One region of the Rossellomorea sp. DA94 genome, then DNA from elsewhere that is predicted to be linked to it. Evidence: riboswitches for the same ligand, from Rfam matches in the RefSeq annotation. Region 1 holds a riboswitch; each other region holds the start of a gene.
The links. A riboswitch is a leader RNA that binds a small molecule or an ion and turns the genes downstream of it on or off. The one in region 1 is predicted to bind lysine.

Region 1 (3,286 bases):
GAGAGGAGGAGTAGCCCAAGAGTGGGATGCTCCTCCTTTTTAGCTTGCTGATTTCACCGGATTCACCACTCCGGCATTCATTTTTTTCACGTTGATGGTGTGGATGATCATGCCGGCGATGATCAGGAGGATGCCGAGGAGAGCAAATCCCGACGGAAGGGGAACGGAAAGGATTGCCGCTTCTCCCATAATGACGAACAGAATCTGGGTCGACTGGGTCGCTTCTACTGCCGCAAGCTTCCCGGGATGTTGCCTTGCCATGTTCGTCGCAAGGAAAAAGAGGGAAGTCGCAATCACACCTGAGCAAACGGCCACGATAAAGGATTGTGTCACTTGACCCGTGGAGGGGACGCCTACTTTAAAAAACGCATAGCTTCCAAGGATCAGCCAGAAGGGGGTACTTGCGATCGTCATTCCGAGTACCCGTTGGAACGTATCAAGCTTTCCTCCGCATACCTCCATCATTTTACGGTTCCCAAGAGGGTAAGCGAACGCTGCGATGATCACCGGTAAGACGCCTGTGATCATTTCTGGAAAAGACAGCCCACTGGCATTTTCCTGTTGGATGAACAGTACTCCGATTAAAATGATCGAGGAAATGCCGAGAGCCCTTTTTTGAATGGAGTGCCTGCGTCTCACAGGTCCTGATGTAAAAAACAAGGGAGCGAGCAGGATCCCTGCCACAATCGTGAATTGCCACGTGCCGGCAACAAGCCAGCCAGGTCCATATGCTGCCGCATACGTCAAAGGACCATAAAAGAGGACAAACCCGACAAAGCTCCACGTCAGCCACTCGTATGGCTTCTTCCTCATTTCAATCCACACTTGATTTATATTCTTCCGTAAACCTACAATAAGGAAAAGGAAAGGGAGCATGAACAAAAAACGCAGGGACGAACTCCACATCCAGCTTCCGCCGGCCAGTTCCATGGACCGGTTCAGGATGAAGGTGACGGCAAAGAACATGGATGAAATGATACCGATAGTCAGTTCTTTGATGGGAAGCACTCCTTTCTAATGACATACACTATCGTTTATTTTAAATTCATTTTAGAGGAAAAATCCTCACTAAGGAAGTTAAAAATAGTTTTTTTAATCGTTGATTGGTGGTTTTTAAGGGCTTGAGACTATCACATTCACATCATTGTGGAAAAATCGTCCTTAATTGCGTCGTTTTCGAGGGAGATTGCGTCATTATGGAAGTAATTGCGTCGTTTTTAAATTAATTGCGTCATTCCCCATAGTTCATGCGTATTTTTGAAATAAATGGTAATGCGAGCTCCGAAATCACGCTATATCCATAAACCAATTGACAACCATTTCAAGAGAATGATATAGTTATGCCAATAAAAAATATACAGTCACTCTCTGATAATAGAGGCGCGAGAATGATGAGTACCTTCTTTGAGAATAATGGATTCCGGGATAAGTTGGGAAAGGCAGATCGCCGAAGCAGAAAATAGCCAATTCTATTTTTTGTTGGGCCAGCATTGAAGAAATGCTGGACTGTCACAATGCAAAGGTTGTGGAGCACTATTGAAGAGATGTTAATACATAGTCTTCATCATGTTTCCGTAAACTTTGATGAAAAACCGTATGAGCATCTGCTTCATACGGTTTTTTTGTGTTTTTTAGAGAGTCAAAAGGAGTTAGGGATATGAGTACAGTTGATGTGAATGTTCAAGGGGATTTAACGATCGGTGGGATCGGTACGGGTGATTTGGTCGAAAGATACGGGACACCCCTGATGGTTTATGATGAAGGGATGATTCGCGGGAATGCTAAATTGTTCCGGGATGCATTCCATGAAAGTGGTCTGAAATATCAGGTGGCCTATGCGAGTAAAGCATTTCTTTGTAAAGAAATGGTGCGCCTGGCGGAACAGGAAAATCTCTCCCTGGATGTGGTCTCAGGAGGGGAATTGTATACGGCCCTTGAAGCTGGTTTCCCGGCAGCACGCATCCATTTTCACGGCAACAATAAATCCGAAGAGGAGCTTCTAATGGCCCTTGAAGCTGAAATCGGCTGCTTTGTCGTCGATAGTTTCCTTGAACTTGAACTGCTGCATGACTTGGCAAAAGAGCGGGAGCAGGAGGTACAAATCCTGATCAGGGTCACACCGGGCGTGGAAGCCCATACTCATGAATACATCACGACGGGCCAGGAAGATTCGAAGTTCGGATTCAGCATTTCAAACGGTCAGGCGGCTACGGCGATCGGGCTTGCGATCAGGAAGCCATACTTCTCATTGCTCGGCCTCCATTCCCATATCGGATCTCAGATCTTTGAACAGGAAGGCTTCGATCAGGCGATCCGTGTACTGTCTGATTTCATGCAGCGGATCCGGATCGACATGGACATTACGATGCCTGTCTTGAATATCGGTGGCGGATTCGGTGTCCGGTACACGGATGAAGACCAGCCTCTGCCGATTCCGACCTATGTCAAAGGGATTACGGATAGTGTGAAAACCTATTTTGCGAAAAATAAATACCCACTCCCGGAAGTCTGGGTGGAGCCGGGTCGAAGCATGGTGGCGGAAGCAGGTACGACGTTGTATAAAGTGGGCTCAAAGAAAATCATCCCGGATGTGCGCACGTATGTGGCGATTGACGGAGGGATGACGGATAATATCAGACCCGCACTGTATCAGGCGAAGTATCACGCGGAACTGGCGAACCGTCCGAATGAAGAATGTACGGAACGTGTAAGCATCGCGGGGAAGTGCTGCGAGTCGGGTGACATGCTCATCTGGGACCTGATGCTGCCGCCGACGAATTACGGTGATATTCTGGCTGTGTTCAGTACGGGGGCCTACGGGTATTCCATGGCGAGTAACTATAACCGGATACCGAGACCGGCAGTTGTGTTTGTGGATAACGGGGAATCCCGGGTCGTGATTGAGCGGGAGACATATGCGGACCTTGTAAGAAAAGATCGGTAGGGGAAAGAAAGGTGGAGTCCAAAAGCGGCTTCACCTTTTTTTATGGTTTTTTTGGCTTATTATGGTAATATAAAGGTAACTTTATCCAATGAATTCGGAGGATCAATCTATGAATCTCAAATCGATCGGTTCCATGGTTTTGAAATTTGTCTTCGTTCTGTTCGGAATCATCCTTCTGACAGGCCTCATCGGTTTGTTCAATGAAGGGGTGGATCTCAGTTTGAAACAATATGTGCTCAACATTGTGGAGATATCGACCTCCCTCATCCATTCTGAATCAATGACCATCACGAATGAATCGAACAACTCATATCCGATGTTCCCGGCCTTCTGGGAGCCGTA
Region 2 (3,286 bases), 2.1 Mb from region 1:
AAACAGCTGACTTTGAAAATGAATGAAGCCTCGGAAAATCTGGAGTTTGAAAGAGCGAAGGAATTCCGGGATCAGATTCTCCATATCGAAGCGACCATGGAAAAACAGAAGATGACGATGACCGATTTCACCGACCGTGATGTATTCGGATATTCCGTTGATAAAGGCTGGATGTGTGTGCAGGTATTCTTCGTCCGGCAAGGGAAGCTCATTGAGCGCGATGTATCTTTATTCCCTCTCTATAATGAACCAGAGGATGAGTTCCTGACGTTCCTGGGTCAGTTCTACTCTAAATCTAACCACTTTAAGCCGAAGGAGATCTTTTTGCCTGAAGAGATCGATATCGAGCTGGCGGAGAAACTTCTTGAGGTTAAAATGACCCAACCAAAACGGGGGAAAAAGAAAGAGCTTGTGAAGCTTGCCGAAAAAAATGCCCAACAGGCACTTGGGGAGAAGTTCGCCCTGATTGAAAGAGATGAAGAGCGGACGATCAAAGCCATTGAAAGGCTCGGGGATCATATGGGCATTTATACGCCTTTCCGGATTGAAGCCTTTGATAACTCCAATATTCAAGGTAGTGATCCCGTATCGGCCATGATCGTCTTTTTAGACGGGAAACCGGCAAAGAAAGAATATCGTAAATATAAGATCAAAACCGTCAAGGGTCCCGATGATTATGATTCCATGAGGGAGGTGGTCCGGAGAAGGTATACGAGAGTGCTGAAAGATGGACTTCCTTTACCGGACCTGATCATCATCGACGGAGGAAAAGGTCAGATCGAAGCGGCAAGGGACGTGATCGAGAATGAATTGGGTCTCGACATCCCGATCGGGGGTCTTGCAAAAGACGATAAGCATCAGACATCGGAACTGCTGTACGGCAACCCGCTGCAAATCGTCCCCCTTGAAAAGCGCAGCCAGGAATTCTATCTCCTCCAGCGCATCCAGGATGAAGTCCACCGGTTCGCCATCACCTTCCACCGTCAGCTGAGAGGCAAAAGTGCCTTCCAATCCACCCTCGACGACATCGACGGCATCGGTCCAAAACGAAAGAAACAGCTTCTTAAACACTTTGGATCCATGAAGAAAATGAAAGAAGCGACCGTGGAGGAGTTTATAGAGATTGGGATACCTGAAGCTGTGGCGAAGGTATTGGTGGAGAAATTGAAGTAGCGGCTGTAATGAATTCAATTTTTTTAAAAATTGTGCATTGAATCACAATTTTTTATGTGCTATAATAAACAAAAATTTATAACATTATCACTTTTTAAGTGGTGATAGAGGTGCGAACTTCAAGAGTACAGGTAGAGAGGGGTATGAGTCCCGCCGACATGCCTGGAAAGGGGAGAATCGCCGAAGTGGTTATAGTCTCATACTATATCCGCTGGTCCTGCGTTTAAGAAATGCAGGATTGTCAAGATGATTCAATCTTGGAGAGCTATCTCACAATGCCGATGAACCTATTTGTATGTTCTGCTGTATGTTCATAAAGCAATGAGATATTATTCTCATTGCTTTTTTTATTATCAGCGCAGGATTTGGTACCAACGATCCTGTCCTATGGACGTGTAGGATGATTGTGATTGTACTCTTCATCATCAACAAGAGCGGAGACGCTCAGAAAGAGGGAGAAGTCGTGAGTATTATTGTTCAAAAATTCGGTGGGACTTCAGTAGGGTCTGTGGAAAGAATTCAAAATGTTGCGTCAAGGATCATTGAAGAAAAAGAAAGAGGGAATGATGTGGTGGTTGTCGTATCTGCCATGGGGAAAACGACGGATACACTCGTGGGTCTTGCAAGGGAAATCACGTCTCAACCGAGCAAAAGAGAAATGGATATGCTGCTCTCAACCGGGGAACAAGTCACCATTTCACTCTTGACCATGGCCCTGATCCAATCGGGGCATGATGCCATTTCATTCACGGGATGGCAGGCCGGAATCGAGACGGAATCCGTCCATAGTAATGCAAGGATCACCAATATTCATACCGATAAAATGGCAGCTCACCTTCAGGAAGGAAGAGTGGTCATCGTCGCGGGGTTCCAGGGCATGACAGAAACCGGTGAAATCACAACACTCGGACGGGGTGGGTCGGATACGACGGCCGTTGCAATCGCGGCTGCCCTGAAAGCGGAGCGCTGTGATATATATACGGACGTAGACGGGGTTTACACGACAGACCCCCGCTATATAAAAGGAGCAAGGAAGTTACCGTCAATTTCTTATGATGAAATGCTCGAACTTGCAAACCTCGGGGCCGGGGTACTCCATCCAAGGGCGGTGGAATTTGCCAAGAATTATCAAATCCCATTGGAAGTCAGATCCAGCATCGAAAGAGTGGAAGGTACGTATATTGAGGAGGAAGCAAGCATGGAACAGAACTTGATTGTAAGAGGAGTAGCATTTGAGAATGAGATTACGAGGGTCACGGTATTCGGACTGGGAAATGCATTAACGGGACTATCATCCGTGTTCACGACGTTGGCTGAAAATCATTTGAACGTAGACATCATCATCCAGACCCAGACGGATCAGAATACGACCAATCTATCTTTCTCCATCAAGGAGCACGATCTCGAGGAAACCCTTGCTGTTCTTGAACGAAATAAAGAGCAGTTGAATTTCACACACGTCGAGCACGAAAGTGGGCTTGCGAAAGTCTCCATTGTCGGTTCGGGGATGATTTCAAACCCGGGTGTGGCCGCGGAAATGTTTGAAGTGCTTGCTCAAAATGACATCGTCGTGAAAATGGTCAGCACTTCTGAAATTAAAGTGTCTACAGTAGTGGATGGGGAGAATATGCAAAAGGCAGCAGGCGTCTTACATACGGCCTTTCATCTCGATGCCGTGAAGATGGAAGAAATCACGCTGTAGGATCAACATGGAAAAGGGTTGCCTGGATGATTCCAGGCAACCCTTTATTGAGAGCTTGATTACTCGATCCGGTCTTTGTCGTCCCATCTTACCATGACTTTGACCGATTGGCTCCGTTTATGTAATTCGTCAGCAGCTTCTGCCACACATTTTCTTTGAAGCTGAATCTGTTCGGCAATAAAGCCCGTTTCCAGTTTGAAGTTCACATCCGTTTTAAGTGACAGACGCCGTTCGATCACAGGTCCGCTCAATTCAAATGTCATTTCATTTCTTTTTTGTTCCAGAAGTGTAAGGGTGCCCCATCCAGCTTCATCGAAAAAGGAAGATATTTCTTCCGTTGACTGAAGGGGGAACTTCCTTGAGAGCTGCTTTCCTCCCCAGTATAGGATATCGGGTGTGTGTTTTCCCAGT
Region 3 (3,286 bases), 1.9 Mb from region 1:
AACAGCGAGACCAAGGATGGTGCTGCCTGTGAATCCCAATACAAGGTAACCGATGGCGGCAACGACCGCACCGATGACAGCGTATGGAAGCTGGGTGAGCACGTGATCGATATGGTTGCTCCCCGCTCCCGTAGAAGAAAGGATCGTCGTATCGGAAATAGGTGAACAGTGATCACCCAGTACAGATCCTGCAAGCACCGCTGCCATGGCAGGAAGTAGAATTGTTACATCCGAGGCTGCAGCAATCTCTCCGGCGATCGGTAGGAGAATTCCGAACGATCCCCAAGATGTTCCCGTTGAGAACGCCATGATACCGGCAACAAGGAATAAGATGACCGGAAGTGCCTGCATAGGCAGGCTTGATTGTTCAACCAGACCGGCCAGATACGTACCCGTCTGCAGCTGATCGATGAGTGTCACGATCGTCCACGCAAAGATCAAGATGTAAACAGCCGGAAGCATCGACTTGATACCTTCCACTACAGCCGTTCCAAGAGCACTTCCTTCAATTCCTTTTAGACTTACTTGGCGAAGGAAGAAGATCAGGGAAACAAGAAGTCCGAATAATCCACCGTATAATAAAGATTTTGTAACATCCGTATTTTCAAAAATCGGCAATAAGTCGAATGATCCCACTGCCTGGTAACCGGTCCAAAGCATCATGGAAACTGTCCCGATCACGAGTGCAACGATCGGCCAGACAAGATCGCCTACAGAGCCTTTTGAGCTGACGGGAAGATCATTTTTCAATTCACCGGGAATCTCTTTGCCCGGATCATAAAGATCTCCGGTTTCAAGGGCACGTACTTCATGCTCTTTCATTTTTCCGAAGTCGAGTCCCTTATAGGCAACCATGACGACTAGCAGTACGGCGGCCCATACATATAGGTTCATTGGAATCATTTGAATGAATGCCGAGAATGCCGTATACTCCGTGATACTGTGTGTTGCAAGGATCGAGCCGATGATCCCGATGATGTATGCTCCCCAGCTTGAAATCGGGGAAACGACACAGATCGGGGCAGATGTTGAATCAATGATATAGGCTAATTTAGCACGTGAGATCCTGTGCCGATCCGTGATGGGTCTTGAAACCTGTCCGACAGCAAGGGCATTGAAATAGTCGTCAATAAAAATGATGATACCCAGTACCGCAGCAAGAAGCTGTGCGCCCTGTCTTGTCTTCACACGTTTCATCGCCCATTCGCCGAATGCGCGGCTCCCGCCGGAGATATTCACAAATGCCGTGATGATACCAAGAATGAGTAAGAAGAAAATGATGTAGACATTCCAGGTGTTTAGTCCGCCGTCTGCGACAAAGATACCTTTGAAGGCATCCCACATAAAGCTGAATGTTTTCGTAATTGAGAAATCTGCCAACAAAAAGGCAGAAGCAACGATTCCTACTCCCAATGAAAGCAGTACCCGTCTTGTGAGAATAACCATAAGAATGGCTAAAAGGGGTGGTAATAATGAGTAAATCGTGTTTTCCATAGTGTCCTCCTCCTATTTGATAGGGGGGAACCATCGTAGCATGACAGAGGATAATAAAAAAAGGCAACGATAGAGAAACTATCATTACCTTTGTTAGTAACGTAAGTGCTCCATCACGATCTGTAGCTCCCCATCATAGAGATTTCCCTATAATGACAGTGTTATCCTTCTTCAAGATAACCCCAGCAAATACACCTTCGACATGCATATTTACTTCGGCAAAGATTCCCTTTCGTCTGTTTTCTCTGTTGTCATCCTCGAACAGATTACTCTTGAACCCTGCGCCTCTACCCCATCGGACTGATGATGTGGTGTGTTATAAAATTTTCTTTATTAATATAACAAACTATCATTCTTTTGACAACTTTTTTTCCATACTAATTTGTGGGAAATTCAATGGAAGGACTCGAATCCCCTCCACCATTGTTATAAAATTGCGGTACATCCAAGTGGACGGTACCCATTGCAACCAGGATATCCTGCTTGATCGTTTCGGTTTTCGTTGCAAACGGGATGATGATCTGCACATTTACTTCAAGCTCCACAAATACCTTCACCACCGCATTATTGATCCCGAACTGCTCCACCGTCGTCTTCACATCGGACCGTACGTCACCGATGGAATGAAAGCGGATTGGGATTTTCGGCCCCAGGTTCCCGAGCAATACGTTGTTCGTTGCCTGCCCCAATGGAACGGAATAGGTGATGCCCTTCGATGTCTTCGACTTCCCTTCATCAATTTCCACTTCAGTGAGGAACTCAAGATTTTCAATATTCCCTGCCTCTGCTTCCTGGAGATTCTGCTGGACCAGATTCGTAATCTCTGCCTGGACCCTGTTGATGGTCTGTGTATTGTATTTAAACGAGACGATATCGCCTTCCTGGTTCTTCACTTCTTCGGTTATATCCGAAATATCCAGAACATCGGCAATTTTCTTATTGATGGCTTTGTTAATCACAAGGGTACCGATCCTGCTCGTCTGTGTCTCGGCATATGCAAGAAGTGTAGGCTTCAACCCTTTGTTAATGATCCACAATCCAAATCCTGTGGAGATCATAAAGAACAGAAACGTAATGATCATGACATGTCGAAAAGGCAGCGGACCTCCTCTTCGGGGTTTGTTGGTTTTGAACTTAGACAAAAAAATCCCCCCTTACAAGCTATTTGTATGCATTGTAAGAGGGGTTTAGCGCAAAAATTTATTTAATCTTAAGAGATTGCGGTTCATAATCAGGGTCAAAGCCTGTGATGACCTTGTCTAATGCCTTGCTTAAATCGAGTGGGTAAGGAGAGTCTGCCTCCTGCCCATCCTCTTCGATGATCCGTATGACAGGACGGTCTGTGACTCCTTTGTTTTGATCGGTCACAATCCCTTTCCTTCCATCATTCAGTTCCACGATCATGCCATTCGGATACATCGCGACCGATGACCGGAATGCTTCAATCACTTGTGAATCGAACAGGGATCCCGATCCCGCGTATAATACCTCTAATGCCTGATGGGGAAGCATTGCCTTCCTGTATACCCTGTTAGAAGTCATGGCATCAAATACATCGGCCACGGCGATGATCTTTGCGAACGGATGGATATCTTCACCCTTGATTCCCCGTGGGTAACCGGACCCATCGAGCCTTTCATGATGCTGATAGGCACAGTGCGCGATGATCAGGGACACTGAATGCAGTTGTCTCAGGATTTCAAAGCCATGTTCAGAGTGTTTCTTGATTTCACAGAATTCGTCTTCCGTAAGTTTCCCGGGCTTCAACAGGATCTCTTCGGGCACAAGCATC

Region 2: linked by a shared signal. The riboswitch ahead of P8596_RS16925 (aspartate kinase) and the one ahead of lysA (diaminopimelate decarboxylase) in region 1 are both predicted to bind lysine.
Region 3: linked by a shared signal. The riboswitch ahead of P8596_RS20095 (Na+/H+ antiporter NhaC family protein) and the one ahead of lysA (diaminopimelate decarboxylase) in region 1 are both predicted to bind lysine.

What each region holds. Positions count from the first base shown of each region.
Region 1 is NZ_CP122397.1:1,095,666-1,098,951, forward strand. Features, by position in the region: gene P8596_RS05855 (DMT family transporter) at 40-942, opposite strand; gene P8596_RS05860 (hypothetical protein) at 875-1,018, shown strand; lysine riboswitch at 1,368-1,544, shown strand; gene lysA (diaminopimelate decarboxylase) at 1,658-2,944, shown strand; gene P8596_RS05870 (ABC transporter permease subunit) at 3,054-3,286, shown strand, end outside.
Region 2 is NZ_CP122397.1:3,243,791-3,247,076, reverse strand. Features, by position in the region: gene uvrC (excinuclease ABC subunit UvrC) at 1-1,173, shown strand, start outside; lysine riboswitch at 1,271-1,449, shown strand; gene P8596_RS16925 (aspartate kinase) at 1,637-2,875, shown strand; gene P8596_RS16920 (YslB family protein) at 2,935-3,286, opposite strand, start outside.
Region 3 is NZ_CP122397.1:3,852,491-3,855,776, forward strand. Features, by position in the region: gene P8596_RS20095 (Na+/H+ antiporter NhaC family protein) at 1-1,494, opposite strand, end outside; lysine riboswitch at 1,610-1,792, opposite strand; gene yunB (sporulation protein YunB) at 1,872-2,636, opposite strand; gene P8596_RS20105 (HD-GYP domain-containing protein) at 2,695-3,286, opposite strand, start outside.